2 regions of the Cobetia sp. 10Alg 146 genome follow, and region 2 is predicted to be linked to the other one. Evidence: predicted binding sites of a transcription regulator. Region 2 holds the regulator's gene; the other holds the start of a gene.
The links. The regulator FNR, encoded in region 2, switches genes on or off when oxygen is low (the NO sensors DNR and NnrR bind a similar motif). The targets are predictions, from matches to a motif close to TTGATNTANATCAA.
Positions count from the first base shown of each region.

Region 1 (4,075 bases), on a different contig from region 2:
CCTGGATCACGTCACCGGGCACGAATTCACCGCCCAGCAGCGCCTGGGCCAGCGGGTTCTCGATACGGCTCTGGATGGCGCGCTTGAGCGGACGCGCACCGTAGACCGGATCGAAGCCTGCCTTGGCCAGCAGCGCCATCGCGGCATCGGTGATCTCGAAGCCGAGATCACGTTCGGCCAGCCGCGCCTTGAGCCGCTCGAGCTGAATGCCGGCGATGGAGGCGATCTGCGCCTGCCCCAACGCGTGGAAGACCACCACTTCATCGATGCGGTTGATCAGCTCCGGCCGGAAGTGATTGCCCACGACTTCCATGACCGCCGTCTTCATGTCGTCGTACTGGAAGGCCGCCTTGCGATCGACACTCTCTTGCGTGTCTTCCTCGTCCGCCAGCTCGCCATTGAGACCGCTCATGCGCTGGATCATCTCGGACCCCAGATTCGAGGTCATCACGATCACGGTATTGCGGAAGTCGACGGTACGCCCCTGCCCATCGGTCAGGCGGCCATCTTCCAATACCTGCAGCAGGATGTTGAAGACATCCGGATGCGCCTTCTCGACCTCATCGAGCAACAGCACGGAGTACGGCTTGCGACGCACGGCCTCGGTCAGATAGCCACCCTCTTCATAGCCGACATAGCCGGGAGGCGCGCCGATCAGACGAGCCACCGAGTGCTTCTCCATGAACTCGGACATGTCGATGCGCACCATCGCCTCTTCGGTATCGAACAGGAAGCTGGCCAGCGACTTGCAGAGCTCCGTCTTGCCGACCCCGGTCGGGCCGAGGAACAGGAAGGAGCCATTGGGACGATTCGGGTCCGACAGCCCGGCGCGTGAGCGACGCACCGCATTGGCCACCGCGATCACCGCCTCATCCTGACCGATCACCTTCTCATGCAGCGCCTCTTCCATGCGCAGCAGCTTGTCGCGCTCGCCTTCGAGCATCTTGGAGACCGGAATGCCGGTCCAGCGCGAGACGACCTCGGCAATCTCCTCCTCGGTGACATTGGAGCGCAGCAGCACGTGGGCGGAGGTATCCGCCTCGCCTTCGCCGGCTTCGCTGATCTGCTTCTCGAGCCCCGGAATCACGCCGTACTGCAGTTCCGACATGCGGCTGAGGTCGCCGGCACGCCGCGCCTGTTCCAGATCGATGCGCGCCTGTTCCAGTTCGGCCTTGAACTGCGCTGCCCCCTGGATACTGGCCTTCTCGGCCTTCCAGACCTCATCGAGATCGGCATATTCGCGTTCCAGCTCCGCGATCTGGTCCTCAAGCGCGCCGAGACGCTTGAGTGCCGCTTCGTCGGTCTCCTTCTTGAGGGCTTCACGCTCCATCTTGAGCTGGATCAGACGGCGGTCGAGACGGTCCATCTCTTCCGGCTTGGAGTCCAGCTCCATGCGGATGCGTGACGCGGCTTCATCGATCAGGTCGATCGCCTTGTCCGGCAGCTGACGGTCCGTGATGTAGCGCGATGAGAGGCGCGCGGCCGCAATGATCGCACTGTCAGTGATATCCACCCCATGGTGCACCTCGTAGCGTTCCTTCAAGCCACGCAGGATGGCGATGGTGTCCTCCTCGCTGGGCTGATCCACCTGCACCTTCTGGAAACGACGCTCCAGCGCGGCATCCTTCTCGATGTACTGGCGATACTCGTCAAGCGTGGTGGCACCGACACAGTGCAGCTCGCCACGCGCCAGCGCCGGCTTGAGCATGTTGCCGGCATCCATCGCGCCCTCGGCCTTGCCCGCGCCGACCATGGTGTGCAGCTCATCGATGAACAGGATGACCTGGCCTTCTTCCTGCGCCAGCTCCTTCAGCACCGACTTGAGGCGCTCCTCGAATTCGCCGCGGAACTTGGCTCCCGCCAGCAGCGAGCCCATGTCGAGAGACAGCACACGCTTGTTCTTGAGGCCTTCCGGCACCTCGCCATTGACGATACGGCTGGCCAGCCCCTCGACGATGGCGGTCTTGCCGACACCGGGCTCACCGATCAACACCGGGTTGTTCTTGGTGCGACGCTGAAGGACCTGAATCGTGCGACGAATCTCCTCGTCACGCCCGATCACCGGATCGAGCTTGCCGTCGCGCGCACGCTGGGTGAGGTCCATCGTGTACTTGTTGAGTGCCTCGCGATTGTTCTCGGCGTCGGCATCTCCCACCGCCTCGCCACCGCGCAGTGCATCGATGGCGGAGGTCAGGGCGGGCTTCTTGATGCCCGAGGAGGTGAACGACTTGCCGAGATCACCGCCCAGCTCCAGCGCGGCCAGCAGCGCGAGCTCGGAAGCGATGTATTGATCGCCGCGCTTCTGGGCTTCGCGGTCGGCCAGATTCAGAAGCTTGCCGAGCGCCTGGGAAGGCGCGACATTGCCGTCGAACTGGGACACGGTGGGCAGGTCATCCAGTTGACGCTTGAGCCCGCTCATCAAGCTAGTGGCATCGCCGCCCGCCTTGTTGACCAACGCCTTGAGACCGCCATCGCGGTCCTCCAGCAGGGCCAGCAGCAGATGCTGGGGATGGATTTCATTGTGGCCTCGCCCGACGGCGAGCGACTGGGCATCCGCAAGCGCGTTCTGCAGCTTGCTGGTGAGTTTGTCGATGCGCATGGTGCCTTCTCCTGAGAGTCATGGCGGTACTCCTCTTCTCAGGAGCTTCGCCTGTAACATTTCGTATCTAACCCTAGAGATGGGGGGCTGGGGGGCCGCTTTCAAGGCGTGATTTGCGGCAACGCAGCATGTTGTCCGCGAAGCATGATCCAGATCAGGTTCCCCTGCAGCAGGTTGGCCCTCAGCGCCTGAAGATGTCGCCAGGGGCTTTCGCTCGACACGGAAAAGCGCCCCGCCAACCTGAGTGATCAGGTCAACGGGGCGCTTTTGTCTTTCGGCTTGCCGAGCGTCGGTGCATCGCGGCGGCCAGGTCTCCATTTCACGCTATCAGCGCAGCCAGATCACCGTGGCCATTCGCCCCGTCACGCCATCATCACGGCGATGGGAGTAGAAGCGCGATTCCGAGGCAGTGCAGAAGTGACCGCCACTGACATGGCCGACCCCCGCACGCTCCAGCCGCAGGCGAGCCAGCTTGTAGAGGTCGCCCATATAGTGGCCCAGCCGGTAGGGACTGGATTCGAAGGCGTCGTCGGCCTCGGGGAGATCCGCGATGAAGGCGTCACGCACCTCGGGGCCGACCTCGAACTGGGCATTGGAGATCGCCGGGCCCAGCCAGGACATCAGCTCGCCCGGGTCATCTCCCAGGCGGGCGACAGTGGCTTCCAGCACACCTTCCACCAGGCCACGCCAGCCCGCATGCGCCACCCCGACCCGCGTCCCCTGACGATCACAGAACAGCACCGGCAGGCAGTCCGCCGTCATCACCACGCAGGCCTGCCCCGTACCGGTACTGATGCAGGCGTCAGCACGTGGTGGCACCGCCTCATGGCGCTCATCGGCGTGACAGACGTCAAAGGCATCCACCACCTGAGTCCCATGCACCTGATCCAGCCACGCCAGTGGACGACCATCATCGACCTCCGCCGCGAGCAGATCACGCACCCGCGCGACCATCGCCGGATCATCCCCGACATGCCGCGCCGGATTGAAGCCAGCGTATGGCCCCTGACTCGGGCCACTCTCACGCGTGGTCACGAAGGCCTGCACCGGACTGGGTGCTGGCCAGTCCGGCAGAATCAGGGTCGGGCGTAGACTGTCGTCGTGCATAACCTCTCCTGGCGCGATGGGATACGCGAACCGAGCCCCTCAGCGGGCGATGTCTTCCTTGAGATAGTCGATCAAGACCAGCATGTCACCCGGCATCTCGGCGCGGAATTCGACTTCCTTGCCCGTGATCGGGTGGATGAAGGCGAGGCGACGGGCATGCAGCGCCTGACGCGGGAACTGACGCAGCAACTCCTTGAGCGGGTCACTGGCCCCCGGCGGAAGCTTCAGACGGCCTCCGTAGACCGGGTCCCCGATCAGTGGATAGCGCTGGTGCGCCATGTGCACACGGATCTGGTGGGTACGCCCGGTTTCCAGCTTGCAGCGGATATGGGTATGGCCCCGGAAGCGCTCCACCACGCGAAAATGCGT
Region 1 is NZ_JARWKT010000011.1:100,125-104,199, reverse strand. It holds gene clpB (ATP-dependent chaperone ClpB) at 1-2,599, opposite strand, end outside; gene pgeF (peptidoglycan editing factor PgeF) at 2,927-3,706, opposite strand; gene rluD (23S rRNA pseudouridine(1911/1915/1917) synthase RluD) at 3,746-4,075, opposite strand, start outside.
Region 1: the regulator FNR is predicted to act here: its motif matches at 2,744-2,757, upstream of clpB (ATP-dependent chaperone ClpB).

Region 2 (4,075 bases):
GGCTGGCAAGGGGGCGAGGGTGGCGATCACAACCCCAATGCCGCCCTGACGGTCTATCGTCACTTCGACAACGCTGCCGTGATGAAAGGGCTGGTCGGCAATGTGCCCAAGACGGCCTGGGTGATCGATTACCCGATGCTTGAGCGCATCCATTACCTGCTGGTGGCCGGCTTCGATGTCTATGGCAACCTCGGCCACCAGCTGACCACGCGCCTGTACATGGACTTCCTGCGCATGGAAGGCGAGAACAACCTGCTGGCGCTTCTGCCTGCCGGCGAGCGTCAGGCAGTGCATGACAGCTGGTATCAGGATGTGGATTCGGGGCTGGAAAAGCTGCTGTTCAAGAAGCCGCCCCAGTTTGATGCCCCGAGCGATATCGTCTGGACACCGGGAGAGCTTTCCTCACCGGAGAAGGCGCGCATTGGGCTGATGCGCCGCCTGCGCGAGCGCCTGGCGCCGGAACTTGTCCACGAGCGTAGCCTGGAGACGCTGGAGGATGATGCCGTGCGCCGCGAATTGAAGGCCTTGAGCGAGGTGAGTGGTCTGGCGGCCAGCCTGCTGCCGGAAGTCACCATCATTGCGCTGGAACGGGAGGGAAGCGAGCACCCACAGTTGTTCAGCGTGCTGCGCAACTCGGCTCATGCCAACATCACCAGTCTGTTCGACGAGGAAGCCAATCGGCGTTCTGAGCGCGATACGCTGGATGTGCTGCGCGGCGTGGCCGGGGATTATCCGAATGCCTTCTGGCATCTGACACCCGAGTCGCTGCAGGGATTGGCACGGCGGGTCGCCGTGCTCAAGGATGAGGCGGACTATCGACAGCTGATGGCCGATATCGGAGTGCGGCGCACCGACCCACGCTTCTGGCAGTTCTCGGACAGCGTGCTGCGTGCCAATTATGCGGATCGTCCCGTCGAGGCCGGGTTGCTGGATTACAACCGTCTGCAGAATCGCTGAGCGTCTCCGAGCCGCCTGGCGCTGTCTGGAACACACGAAGGCCCGCCACATGAGGATGTGGCGGGCCTTCGTGGTGAGAGAGATGGCATCACGGGCGTTCAGCGACCGCCCTGACACTCTCCTTCTGCCAGCTCGATCAGGCCATCCAGGTGCAGGATATGGACCTCGCGGGCCTGGATATCCACCAGCCCCTGAGCCTGGAAACGCGTCAGGATACGGCTGATGGTTTCCACGGCCAGTCCCAGGTAATTGCCGATGTCGGCGCGGGACATGGAAAGACGGAAACTGTATGGCGAATAGCCGCGGCGACGGAAGCGCTGAGAGAGGTTGACCAGGAAGCTGGCCAGGCGCTCATCTGCCGTCTTGCGCGACAGCAGCATCATCATCCGACGATCCTCATGCAGCTCCTTGCTCAGGCTCTTGAACAGCTGGGTGCGCAGTTCCGGCAGTTGGGCGGAAAGCGCATCGAGGCGATCGAAGGGAATCTCGCACACGGTCGTGGTCTCGAGTGCCACGGCGCTGCCGGGGTAGGCATTGCTGTCGATGGCATCCAGTCCAGCCAGCTCGCTGGGCAGGAAGAAACCGGTGAGCTGCTCCGTGCCACTGTTCTCGGTGTTGATCTGTTTCAGGCTGCCCGAGCGCACCGTGAAGACGCAGTCGAAGGGCTCGCCCTGGGTGAAGAGAACCTCGCCCTTTCTGAGCGGCGCGCGGCGCCGAATGATGGAGTCGAACTGGTCGATGGCTTCCATGTTCAGTGCCAGCGGCAGACACAGTGAGCTGAGCGAGCAGGTCTGACAGCGTGCTTCATGCGCACGCAATCGATGGGATGCCGTTGTCTGGGCCGTCATGGTGACTCTCCTGGGGCATTACGCCGAAACTCGTGGGGAGCGGGTTTCGGGTGGGGGTGTCCGGGTGCGACACCTGGTACAGGGCGATTCCATGGTCCTGTACGGAGAGGCAGCATCCTCATGGACTGAGTCGCTGCTGCCTGTCGGTGCTGTCCGTCAATGATACCTGTCAGGCGCACTTCCCAGAACGGGTTCCCGTCCTGTGGGGCGGGATGTGAAGTGCTCCGTGAATCGCGCGCATTATATTAGATAATTCTGATTGTGTCGTGATGTCCTGCATGACTCTAGACGCAGAACCTCCCGAAGGGGCAGGTTGCGACGCCCTGCCTCATCCGCCTCGGGAGAGCCAGGTGACATCATCCACTCAAGGACATGACGATCTGCCCCATGCTGACCAGCAGCGTGAGCAGAAACAGCAGACTCCAGACCAGCGGCAGCGGTCTGTCCGGCTGAGGGGTGCCGTCAATGCGGTGTTCGTCGCCTGGCCCATCTCCCTGCAGGTCATCATCGGGTGAGGTGCTGCGCGAGCGAAGCCCGACAAGCAACAGCGTGCAGAAGGCCAGGCTGCCCAGCGTGAGCATGCTGATCCATGCTTGCCAGAACAGTGGCAGATCGACGTTTGCCAGCAGGTTCATGGTGCAGCTCCTGTCGTCAGTGTCAGTGTGGCGAGTGTCTCCCCTGTCGGGTCGGGTGCTGTCGCGGATGAGTGCCGAAGGGGATCCGTCTGTTGAAGATAGGCCAGCAGAGCGGTCGCCTCGGCCTTGCCGCGTACCCGGGCGGGCGCCGCGAGGATCTCGTCGTCTCGGTAGGGCACGCCAAGCGCCTGCAGGGCCCGCATTCGCTCGGCGACACCCTCGCCGCTCAGGGCGTGCTCGAACAGCCAGGGGTAGGCCGGCATGCTGGAATCCGCCACCTTGTGGCGCGGCGAGTACAGGTGCAGGCGTTGCCAGGCCTCATCATGTTCCGCCGGGAGGCGGCTCAGGTCAGGGCCATGACGAGCGTTGCCCCACAGGGCCGGTCGCTCCATGAGGTGGCGGGAGGCGGCGTCCCGGCTTGCATGGCGTGCCTGGTCTCCCGGTAGATCCCGCACCATTCGGGTATGGCATTGTTGGCAGCCTTCCCGCAGGTAAAGGCGCTGTCCCTCCAGCGCCAGCGCATCCAGCGGTGTCACTTCTTGCCCTGCCTCCTGAAACCCCAGAGGCAGCAACTGGGCCAGCGCGCCGACACTTGCCGCCATCACGCAGAGCGCGGCCATCAGGCCCGGATGCCGTTCGAGCAGTACGTGTCTCATGCCGGTGTCCTCCCCCGAGCGTGTGAATCCCCGATGTGGTGATGAGCGCGCTGGGTAGAGGGGCGCGTGATGGGACGGCGGGAGGCGCGCAGGAGATACGCTGCCATCAGCAGCAGGCCGAGTGCCCAGCAACTCAGCCCCGCCAGCGTCATCAGCATCGGCGGGCGAGCCACCGCCAGGACGTCGGCGAGGGAGTGCAGCGGTTGTCCCTCTGCGTCTACGGCATGCCACAGGCTGCCTTGCAGCAGGGTGGTGGTCCAGCTGGCAGCGATGCAGAGCAACGTGCCGGCGATGGCCAGCCAGGCGTGGGTCATGATCAGCGCCGAGGGTGCTTCAGGCAGCCGCAGACGGTAGAGCATGAGCACGCTGACCAGACCGATGACGCCCAGTGTGCCGGCCGGCGAGAGGCTGCCGGCGGCGCTGAAGGTCATGTCGTTGAGCGGGGCGATGGACAGTGCCACATGCTCCATCACGCTGATGGCCAGAAAGAGCAGGGCCGCGCCGAGCAGGCAGGTCTGAGGATGATGGCGCAGGGAGGGCCAGTCCGCCTTGAGGGTCAGCAGGCCGTTGAGAGGAATGGCCAGTCCCGGCGCCAGCAGCAGGAGCCCCATCGCCATTCCCAGCGCCTGGCTCCACTGGGGCAGGGCGCTGGCATGCAGCAGCGCCGCGCCGCTCCAGGGCAGCAGCAATACCAGCAGCCAGAAGCTGATGATGGCCAGACGGTGAGAGTGAAGGGGCTGGCGGGTCAGTCCCGAGAGTGCCTGATACGCCATGGCAATGAAGCCCAGTGCCAGCATGCCGCCGGGCAGCATTCCCTTCTGCCAGCTCTGCAGCAGCGCGTCCAGACTGCCTGAGAACATGGGTAACGATGTCAGCGGGCCCAGGGGCACCGCCAGTGACAGCAGGGTATGCTGCATCAGTATCATCACCAGACAGCCAATGAAGCACCAGCCAGCCACGGGCAGGCGCGCTGTCGGTC
Region 2 is NZ_JARWKT010000006.1:115,862-119,936, forward strand. It holds gene QD172_RS12120 (fatty acid cis/trans isomerase) at 1-957, shown strand, start outside; gene fnr (fumarate/nitrate reduction transcriptional regulator Fnr) at 1,056-1,805, opposite strand; gene QD172_RS12130 (hypothetical protein) at 2,162-2,440, opposite strand; gene QD172_RS12135 (cbb3-type cytochrome c oxidase subunit II) at 2,437-3,096, opposite strand; gene QD172_RS12140 (cbb3-type cytochrome c oxidase subunit I) at 3,093-4,075, opposite strand, start outside.